DNA from 2 places in the Hahella sp. KA22 genome. Region 2 is predicted to be linked to the other one. Evidence: predicted binding sites of a transcription regulator. Region 2 holds the regulator's gene; the other holds the start of a gene.
The links. The regulator sigma-54, encoded in region 2, starts transcription at its own class of promoters, with help from an activator protein. The targets are predictions, from matches to a motif close to TGGCACNNNNNTTGCTNT.
Positions count from the first base shown of each region.

Region 1: glnK (P-II family nitrogen regulator) is a predicted target of sigma-54. The motif match lies at 1,648-1,665, and genes of this name have one in related genera.

Region 1 is NZ_CP035490.1:6,855,492-6,860,173, forward strand. It holds gene EUZ85_RS30505 (YifB family Mg chelatase-like AAA ATPase) at 1-963, opposite strand, end outside; gene EUZ85_RS30510 (accessory factor UbiK family protein) at 1,070-1,348, opposite strand; gene glnK (P-II family nitrogen regulator) at 1,760-2,098, shown strand; gene EUZ85_RS30520 (ammonium transporter) at 2,150-3,421, shown strand; gene EUZ85_RS30525 (SemiSWEET transporter) at 3,599-3,850, shown strand; gene EUZ85_RS30530 (murein L,D-transpeptidase family protein) at 3,866-4,402, opposite strand; gene fabB (beta-ketoacyl-ACP synthase I) at 4,682-4,682, opposite strand, start outside.
Region 2 is NZ_CP035490.1:2,021,469-2,026,150, reverse strand. It holds gene lptA (lipopolysaccharide transport periplasmic protein LptA) at 1-284, shown strand, start outside; gene lptB (LPS export ABC transporter ATP-binding protein) at 281-1,006, shown strand; gene EUZ85_RS09045 (RNA polymerase factor sigma-54) at 1,129-2,625, shown strand; gene hpf (ribosome hibernation-promoting factor, HPF/YfiA family) at 2,741-3,049, shown strand; gene ptsN (PTS IIA-like nitrogen regulatory protein PtsN) at 3,056-3,520, shown strand; gene rapZ (RNase adapter RapZ) at 3,547-4,407, shown strand; gene EUZ85_RS09025 (HPr family phosphocarrier protein) at 4,502-4,682, shown strand, end outside.

The DNA of each region.
Region 1 (4,682 bases), 2.1 Mb from region 2:
CGACTCCATCGGCTCTCGCAATACTTCCAACACTTTTCGATCAAATTCCGGCAATTCGTCGAGAAATAACACACTATTATGCGCCAATGAGATTTCTCCAGGTTTGGGATTTGAGCCGCCGCCGACCAGCGCAACCGCAGATGCCGTATGATGCGGAGCCCTGAAACGCCGCTGTCGCCACTGTGTCATATCCAGACTAATGCCCGCCACGGAATTAACCGCCGCGGTTTCCAGCGCTTCCATTTCCGTCAGCTCGGGTAAGATGCCCACCAGACGCGACGCCAGCATGGTTTTCCCCGTTCCCGGCGGGCCGAACATCAACATATTGTGATTGCCCGCTGCGGCAATTTCCAACGCTCGTTTTGCTTGAAACTGGCCCTTGATGTCCGCCATATCTGGCGCTTTGCACCTTGGCGCTGCGCGCTCCTGCTGGCGTATCGGCGTCATGCGTTCATGTCCCAGCAGAAAGGCGGCCAACTGCCCCAGGGTGGCGGGCGCATAGACTTCCAACGCAGACACCAGACTGGCTTCCTGAGCGTTTTGCGGCGGCAACATAATTTTTGCGCCAGCCTGGGCGCAGCGAAGCGCGGCGGGCAACATACCGGCCACTGGCCGTAGTTCTCCAGAAAGCGCCAGTTCACCGTAAAATTCATATCCGGCAAGCGCTTCATCCGGCAATTGCCCTGACGCCGCCAGAACGCCAACGGCGATAGCAAGATCATAACGACCTCCCTCTTTAGGAAGATCTGCGGGGGCGAGATTGATTGTGATGCGACGGGCGGGAAATTCAAAACCGCTGTTGAGTAACGCGCTCCTGACTCGATCTTTACTTTCTTTGACTGCGGCTTCAGGAAGCCCAACGATAGACAGGGCCGGCAAGCCGTTTGACAGGTGGGCTTCGACTTTTACCAGCGGCGCTTCCACGCCAAGTTTGGCGCGCGTATTGACGATTGCGAGTGACATACTCCCTCCTTGGATAAATTCAGCCTCGTTCCTGAGGCGCTTAATATGTAGGTATTAAAACGAGACCGGCGACAGAATTCTCATCGCCGGTTAATAAAAAAGTCCGTTAGGCTTGTTCGCCTTGCTCACTCTTGGCTTGCAAAGCCGCTTCCAGTTCAACCACGCGTTTTTCCAGACTGTCCAGTTTCTCTCTGGTGCGGCGCAATACTTCCAATTGCACGTCGAACTCTTCCCGGGTCACCAGATCCAGCTTGGAGATGATGCTGGATAAAGCCGCCTTGGCTTGCTGCTGCACATCTTCATGCGCCGATTTAGCAACATCCGGCAGAAACTGGCCAAAATGCTGGTTGAACGCGTTAAGCAAATCTACTGGTGATACCGACATGGAAAGTCCTCCGTTTTTCGGAGCGGCGATTGTACCACGGCGTTCCTGGTTTGTTTATGGAATCCTCCCCGTTTCCCGCCATTGGCTGTAGAACTGAACAGAATGTGACAGCAAATCCCGTTTATAACGTTCTCTCTCTGCTTTTTTGCACGAATTTTGTGCATTTTTTTAAATGCGCACCAGCCACGGGCGCCATTTAACCTCAAACAGGGGCGTGCTGCGCTATAATTGTGCCCTGACTTTTCCACAAGGTAAGAAATATTCATCTAGTTAACTGTTTTAAATAAATTTTTTATCATTGGCACAGCAGATGCTACATCACGCACAAATTCCGCACATATTTTTGTGCGTGGTTGAGCTTGCTGATTGTGCGATTTCTATAACAGGCGGGTAGATACAAAGGAGAAAAAAATGAAACTGGTAACTGCCATTATCAAGCCATTCAAGCTGGATGATGTGCGTGAAGCACTCTCCGAGATTGGCGTTCAGGGCGTAACCGTGACCGAAGTAAAAGGGTTCGGTCGTCAGAAGGGCCACACAGAGCTGTACCGTGGCGCAGAGTATGTCGTCGACTTTCTCCCCAAGGTGAAAATCGAAGTCGCTATCGGCGATGACTTGCTCGATCAAGTCGTAGAAGCCATCACCAAAGCCGCCAACACCGGCAAAATCGGCGACGGCAAAATTTTTGTGGTGGATCTGCAACAAGCCATCCGCATAAGGACCGGCGAGACTGGTACAGACGCGATTTAACCAAAACTAACAACAACTGGTAACTGACAAGCCTAGTGCGGAGGGCTTTTCATGGAAAACAATGTTTTTCACTTACAATATGCATTAGATACCTTCTATTTTCTTGTGATGGGCGCATTGGTCATGTGGATGGCCGCCGGTTTCGCCATGTTGGAATCCGGGTTGGTGCGCGCCAAAAACACCACTGAAATTCTTACCAAAAACGTCGCGCTCTACGCCATCGCCTGCATCATGTATCTGATCTGCGGCTATGAAATCATGTATGGCAGCGGCGGATATTTCCTAAGCGCTATCATGCCCGGCGAGACCTATGTCGATGACACCCTGAAGTCATTCGCTGAGCGCGAAGGCGGCTTCACAGGAGGCGCTATCTATTCCGGCGCTTCTGACTTCTTCTTCCAGGTCGTATTTGTGGCGACCGCCATGTCCATCGTGTCCGGCGCCGTCGCCGAGCGAATGAAACTGTGGGCGTTCCTGGCTTTCGCCGTGGTGATGACTGCATTTATCTATCCGATGGAAGGTTCTTGGACTTGGGGCGGTAACGCCGTATTTGGTCTGTACAGCCTGGGCGATATGGGCTTCAAAGACTTCGCCGGTTCCGGCATTGTTCACTTGGCCGGTGCGGCGGCGGCTCTGGCTGGCGTATTGCTGCTTGGCCCACGTAAAGGCAAATATGGCCCTAACGGACAGGTTAACGCTATTCCTGGCGCCAACCTGCCTTTGGCGACACTGGGCACTTTCATCCTGTGGATGGGCTGGTTCGGCTTCAACGGCGGCTCCGTACTGAAACTAGGCGATATCGGCAACGCCAACTCCGTGGCTATCGTATTCCTGAACACTAACGCGGCAGCGGCTACTGGCGCGATAGCAGCCCTGATCACCGCCCGTCTGCTGTTCGGCAAAGCGGACCTGACCATGCTTCTCAACGGCGCCCTGGCAGGTCTGGTGGCGATCACTGCTAATCCAGACGCACCCTCTCCCGTCGCCTCATCACTGATTGGCGTAGTGGCTGGCGTGCTGGTTGTATTCTCCATCGTGACCCTGGACAAACTGAAAATCGACGATCCTGTTGGCGCGATTTCTGTACACGGCGCTTGCGGTCTACTGGGACTTCTGGTGGTTCCCTTCACAACTGACGTTAGCTTCATGGCTCAGCTAGCTGGCGCGCTCACCATCTTCGTATGGGTATTCGCAACCAGCTTGGTGGTGTGGGGCCTGATTAAAGTGATCATGGGCATCCGCGTCAGCGAAGAAGAAGAGTACGAAGGCGTAGATCTGGCGGAATGTGGGATGGAAGCCTATCCTGAATTCACCCGCGACTGATCTCTCAAATCGGCTTCAAAGAGGGCTGCCATTTGGCGGCCCTTTTTCGTGTGAGCAGGATACGGTGTTATTAGAAGTCTGCGCCCCCATCCATAACGACGGGGCGTACATATTTTCCCCTAGTTACGCTGCTGGACAGCGTGATTAAAATGCGCGCAATTCTATAGGGTTAATAAGATGTTAGCATCCATCATCGGCACACTGGCGGCGCTTCTCACCACACTGGCGTTCCTGCCTCAGGTCAGACAAACGTTGAAAACGAAAAACACATCCGGCATCTCGCTCGGCATGTATAGCATTTTCACGTTGGGCGTCTTTCTGTGGCTGCTTTATGGGATCATGATGGTAGCGTGGCCGATTATTATCGCTAATACTCTGACATTAGCGCTGGCGTCCACCGTGTTAGCGTTGAAGCTGAAGCACGGTTAATGGCCGTGCGCTGACCTACGGCAGAATTTCAATAGGCGTGCCGTCCGGCACCAAAGACCAGATCTCATCCATCGCCTGATTGTTGACGGCGATACATCCATCCGTCCAATCAAACTCGTAAAGCCAGATACTGTCACGGTCATGATTGAAACCATTGGGCCAGCCATGGATCATAATCATCCCGCCCGGCTCGCGCCCCTGGCTCTTCGCGAATTCAACGTCCTGATCATTTGGATAAGAGACGTGAATGGACTTGTGAAACGCGCTGTTAGGGTTACGCCAATCAAGAGAGTAAGTGCCTTCAGGCGTTCGCTCATCCCCTTCGAACTGTTTATGTCCCAGCGGCTTATCGCCCAAAGCGATCGGATACACCCGCAAAGGCTTCCCTTCTTTCAATAGAATCAAAAGTCTGGACGCTTTCTTTACCTGAACTTTATCCACCAGGGGAGCCATATATGCGGATTCAGACAACGCCAGCGAAGTTTGCGCCTGTTCCGCGCCGACACCGCAGGCAAAAAGAACACCCGCCAGAAATAGAGAACCTTTCCGCATGAGACCCTTTAGAAATTGAATGGATGACGCTTAACTAACAGCATAGCAAACATAAGCATCCTGCACAGATTCGAACTGTGACCAACATCTTCTATTTGTATCTCTGCTATGCGCGTGATGTTTTTTACATCACAATCAAGGAGATGCCAACCGGGTTAGATGAAAATACCAGAAAACAGGCATAAAAAAGCCCGCGCCAGGCGCAGGCTTTTTATTCTTTCGCTGTCCCGTCCTGAATATAGTTGAAACCTATTTCAGGACTAGACACGCAGAACTGGAT
Region 2 (4,682 bases):
GCCGCTTCCAGGCGACCGGCAAACCCGCTCATTTAGTGCAGTTTGACCAAGAAAAACAAACTGAAACCCACGCTTACGCAGAAAGCATGGATTATGACCGCAGCCAGAGTAAAGTCGTTATGCGTAACCATGCGCGCATTCTTCAGGACAATAGCTCAGTGGAAGGCGAAGAAATTATTTATTTCACAGACAAGCGTTTAGTCACGGCAAAGGGAGCCTCATCGGGCAATCAAACCGAGCAGGTTGAAATTATCTATCATCCGCCCAAATCTAATAAACAATGAGCACTCTCACCGCCAGAAACCTGGCCAAGGCCTACAAGAAACGGCCCGTAGTAAAAGATGTGTCCGTTGAAATCCGCAGCGGCGAAATCGTGGGCCTCCTCGGCCCTAACGGCGCAGGAAAGACCACCTGTTTCTATATGGTGGTAGGACTGATCCCCAGCGACAAAGGCAGCGTATTTATTGACGAAACGGAAATCACCGGCCTGCCAATGCATGGGAGAGCGCGCAAGGGCATTGGCTATCTGCCGCAGGAAGCATCGGTCTTCAGAAAGCTGTCAGTAGAGGACAATATCTACGCCATTCTTGAGACCAGAGCAGATCTCAGCCGCAAGGAGCGTAAGCTTAAGATGGAGGAGCTGCTGCAGGAATTTCACATCACCCATATTCGTAAAAGCCTGGGCATGAGCCTCTCAGGCGGCGAGCGTCGACGCGTGGAAATTGCTCGCGCGCTGGCTACGGAGCCCAAGTTTGTTTTACTGGACGAACCTTTCGCCGGGGTGGACCCTATTTCCGTCAATGATATCAAGCAGATTATCGAGCATCTCAAAAAGCGCGGCATCGGCGTTTTAATTACAGACCATAATGTGCGCGAGACCTTGGATATTTGTGAACGCGCCTATATTGTCAGTGAAGGATTTATTATCGCAAGCGGCGCCCCAAGTGATATCCTTGCCAACCCAAAGGTTCGAGAGGTCTATCTGGGTGACCAGTTCAAACTTTAGTTTAACCGGCGGCCTCCATCCAAGATGGACCCCAAGGCTCAAGAGCTTAGGATTAAAGCACCTAATAACTATGAAAAACTCACAAGATCTGTGCCTGAATCGGTGGTAAGCATCAGATGGTTATGAAAACTTCATTGCAGTTAAAGCTGGGTCAACAGCTGACCATGACCCCGCAACTGCAACAAGCAATAAAACTTTTGCAGCTTTCAACACTGGATTTACAGCAGGAGATTCAACAAGCGCTTGAGTCCAACCCCATGCTGGAAGTGTCTGAAGAAGACGAATCTCCCAACCACGTTCAGAACGATACGATCAGCGACATGCTCGCTAATAACTCCAGCAAGGAGCGAACGCAAGAGTCGGGCATGGATGAAGGAGGATTCGCTGAAGAGGACAACTGGTCCGATTCTATTCCGAACGACCTCCCCGTCGATACCGCCTGGGATGATGTCTTCCAGAGCGGATCAAGCAGCTACAGCGGCGGCGAAGATGACGAGTACGACTTCGAATCCCGCAATAGCAAAGGCGAAACCCTGCAAGACCACCTTCTCTGGCAACTGAACCTTACCCCCATGTCCGACATTGACCGCATGATCGCTGTTGCGATAATCGATGCAGTCAATACCGACGGCTATCTCTCACTCACTCCTGACGAAATTCATGGCGGACTGCAAACTGAGGGGGAAGAGGAAATTGAGCTGGACGAAGTACGCGCCGTCTTAAAACGCGTGCAGCAGTTCGATCCTCCAGGAGTCGCCACCTGCAACTTACAGGACTGCCTGCTGAGCCAGTTGAACCAACTGCCTAAAGACACCCCCTGGCTTGGACAGGCCAAGCTGGTGGTCAGCCACTATATCAATCTGCTTGGCAACCGTGACTACGCCCAGTTGATGCGCCGCAGCCGTCTAAAAGAAGACGATCTGCGGGAAGTGCTCAAACTGATTCAAAGCTTGAACCCAAGGCCAGGCGAAGGCATTCAGGAAAGCAATACCGAATACGTGGTTCCTGACGTTATCGTCAAAAAAGCCAACGGCCGCTGGCTGGTGGAACTGAACCCTGAAATCGCCCCGAAGATCCGCATCAACCCTGGCTATGCAGGCCTGGTGAGACGGGCGGACAACAGCTCAGATAACACTTATTTGCGCGACCAGTTACAGGAAGCCCGCTGGTTTATCAAAAGCTTGCAAAGCCGTAATGAAACTCTGTTGAAAGTCGCCTCACAAATCGTCGAACATCAGCAAGGATTCCTTGAGTACGGCGAAGAGGCGATGAAGCCACTGGTGCTGCACGATATTGCGGAGGCGGTGGAGATGCATGAGTCAACGATTTCCCGGGTGACCACCCAGAAATACATGCACACTCCTCGCGGCGTATTTGAGCTGAAGTACTTTTTCTCCAGCCATGTCAGCACAGATACGGGTGGCGAGTGTTCTTCGACCGCTATTAGAGCTATTATCAAGAAGTTAGTCGCGGCGGAATCACCAAAGAAACCATTGAGCGACAGCAAAATTGCTGCGCTGCTTGGCGAACAGGGCATCAACGTCGCCCGTCGCACGATCGCAAAGTACCGGGAGGCGCTTTCCATTCCGCCTTCCAATGAACGTAAGCGGTTAATTTAAAAGGAGGAATGCAGGCATAAGACTTAAATCAAATAGTCACAAATTGGATGTGCTAGTATTTTTCATGGAAGTGCAAAATTCATAATGCACCGTATATTGGCATTAGGAGCAAAGTATGCAAATGAACATCACCGGACATCAAGTCGAGTTAACTGAAGCACTGAAAGACTACGTTAACAACAAGTTCGACAAGCTCGAACGACACTTCGACAGTATCAGTAATGTCCAAGTTACGCTCTCCATTCAAAAACAGCGTCAGATTGCGGAAGCAACCATGCACATAAGCGGCGCTGACCTGCATGCCAATGCTGAACACGAAGATATGTACGCGTCAATTGACGCACTGGTGGACAAATTAGACCGCCAGATCCTCAAACACAAAGAGAAGCACGTTGATCGGATGCACGGCGCATCCGCCAGATAACAGAACATGGCCCAAACCACACTAACTATTGAGTCAATTATCTCGCCCGCCCTCACACGCTGTGGGGTGTCGGGCTCGAGTAAGAAGCGCGTTCTCGAATATATCGCCAATCTGATTGCGCAACATTTTCCGTTTTTGGACGAGAACGCCATTTTTACCAACCTGATATGCCGTGAAAGACTCGGCAGCACTGGTATCGGCCAGGGTATCGCGATACCCCATTGCCGCTTGGAGAACTGCGACCGCATCATAGGGGCCTTGCTTACGCTCAAGGACAAAATCCCTTTTGACGCCATAGACAACGAACCCGTGGACCTGCTGTTCGTTCTGATCGTGCCTCAAGAGGCCACCAGCGAACACTTGGACCTACTGAGCCAGCTGGCCCAGAAATTCAATGACCGTCGCTTCTGCGAACACCTGCGCGACTGTGACAACGACGAAACCCTGTTCAGGAGGGTGCTGGAGAAATAATCCAGCTTCGATGGAAAGAGGAAGACATGAAGCTGATTATCGTAAGCGGTCGTTCAGGCTCCGGAAAAAGTACGGCGCTCCATGTTCTGGAGGATATGGGCTATTACTGCATCGATAACCTGCCTATCGGTCTCCTCTCGCCTCTCACCCAAGAGGTGCTGGACCAGGGAAAGACCCAGAATCAGCAACTCGCCGTCAGCATAGACGCCCGAAATCTTTATAGGGATTTATCGGATTTCCCGTCGATTTACGCCACTCTGCAAGCGCACAATATTGATGTGGAAATCATCTATCTTGACGCTAATGACGCCACCTTGATCAAACGTTTTCATGCAACGCGTCGCAAGCACCCGCTCAGCAGCAAAAGCACATCGCTGAAAGAAGCCATCGCCAAAGAGAAACAGCTGCTGGAGCCGATCGCCACTCTGGCGAACCTATATATAGACACCAGTGATCTCTCCATTTACCAGCTAAGGGATCAGGTGAAGATCAGGGTTATCGGGCACAAAACCCAGGAACTGGCCCTGCTCTTCCAGTCGTTCGGCTTCAAGCATGGCGTGCCGTCGGATTCCGACATGGTGTTTGACGTGCGCTGCCTTCCTAACCCTTACTGGGACACCGCACTGCGCGGCTACAAAGGCACAGATCAGGAAATCATCGAATTCCTGAAGCAGCATCCGGAACCGGAACAGATGCTGCAGCACATTATCAGCTTTCTTGAGACCTGGATTCCGCACTTCCAGAACAGTAATCGCACCTATATGACAATCAGCATCGGCTGTACTGGCGGGCAACACCGCTCGGTCTATATCTGCGAGTGCCTGGGAGAGCATTTCAAGAAAAAATATGATAATGTCCAAGTGCGCCACAAAGAGCTGGCGCAATAAGGTTTTAACAATAAGAAGCCACTGTCGCTTAACAATTAAACCGGCCTGAATCCAACATTCGGGAAACTTCAAACTTTTATACTCATCGCGCCCCATGATCCAGGAACAAGTCACTATTATTAATAAGCTTGGCCTGCACGCCCGAGCGGCGGCCAAATTCGTGTCCACCAGCGGCCGATTCGCCAGTAAGATCAGAGTAGCCAAAGAAGGCCAGGAAGTTGACGGAAAAAGTATAATGGCGGTCATGATGCTCGCCGCCAGCAAGGGAACGCTTC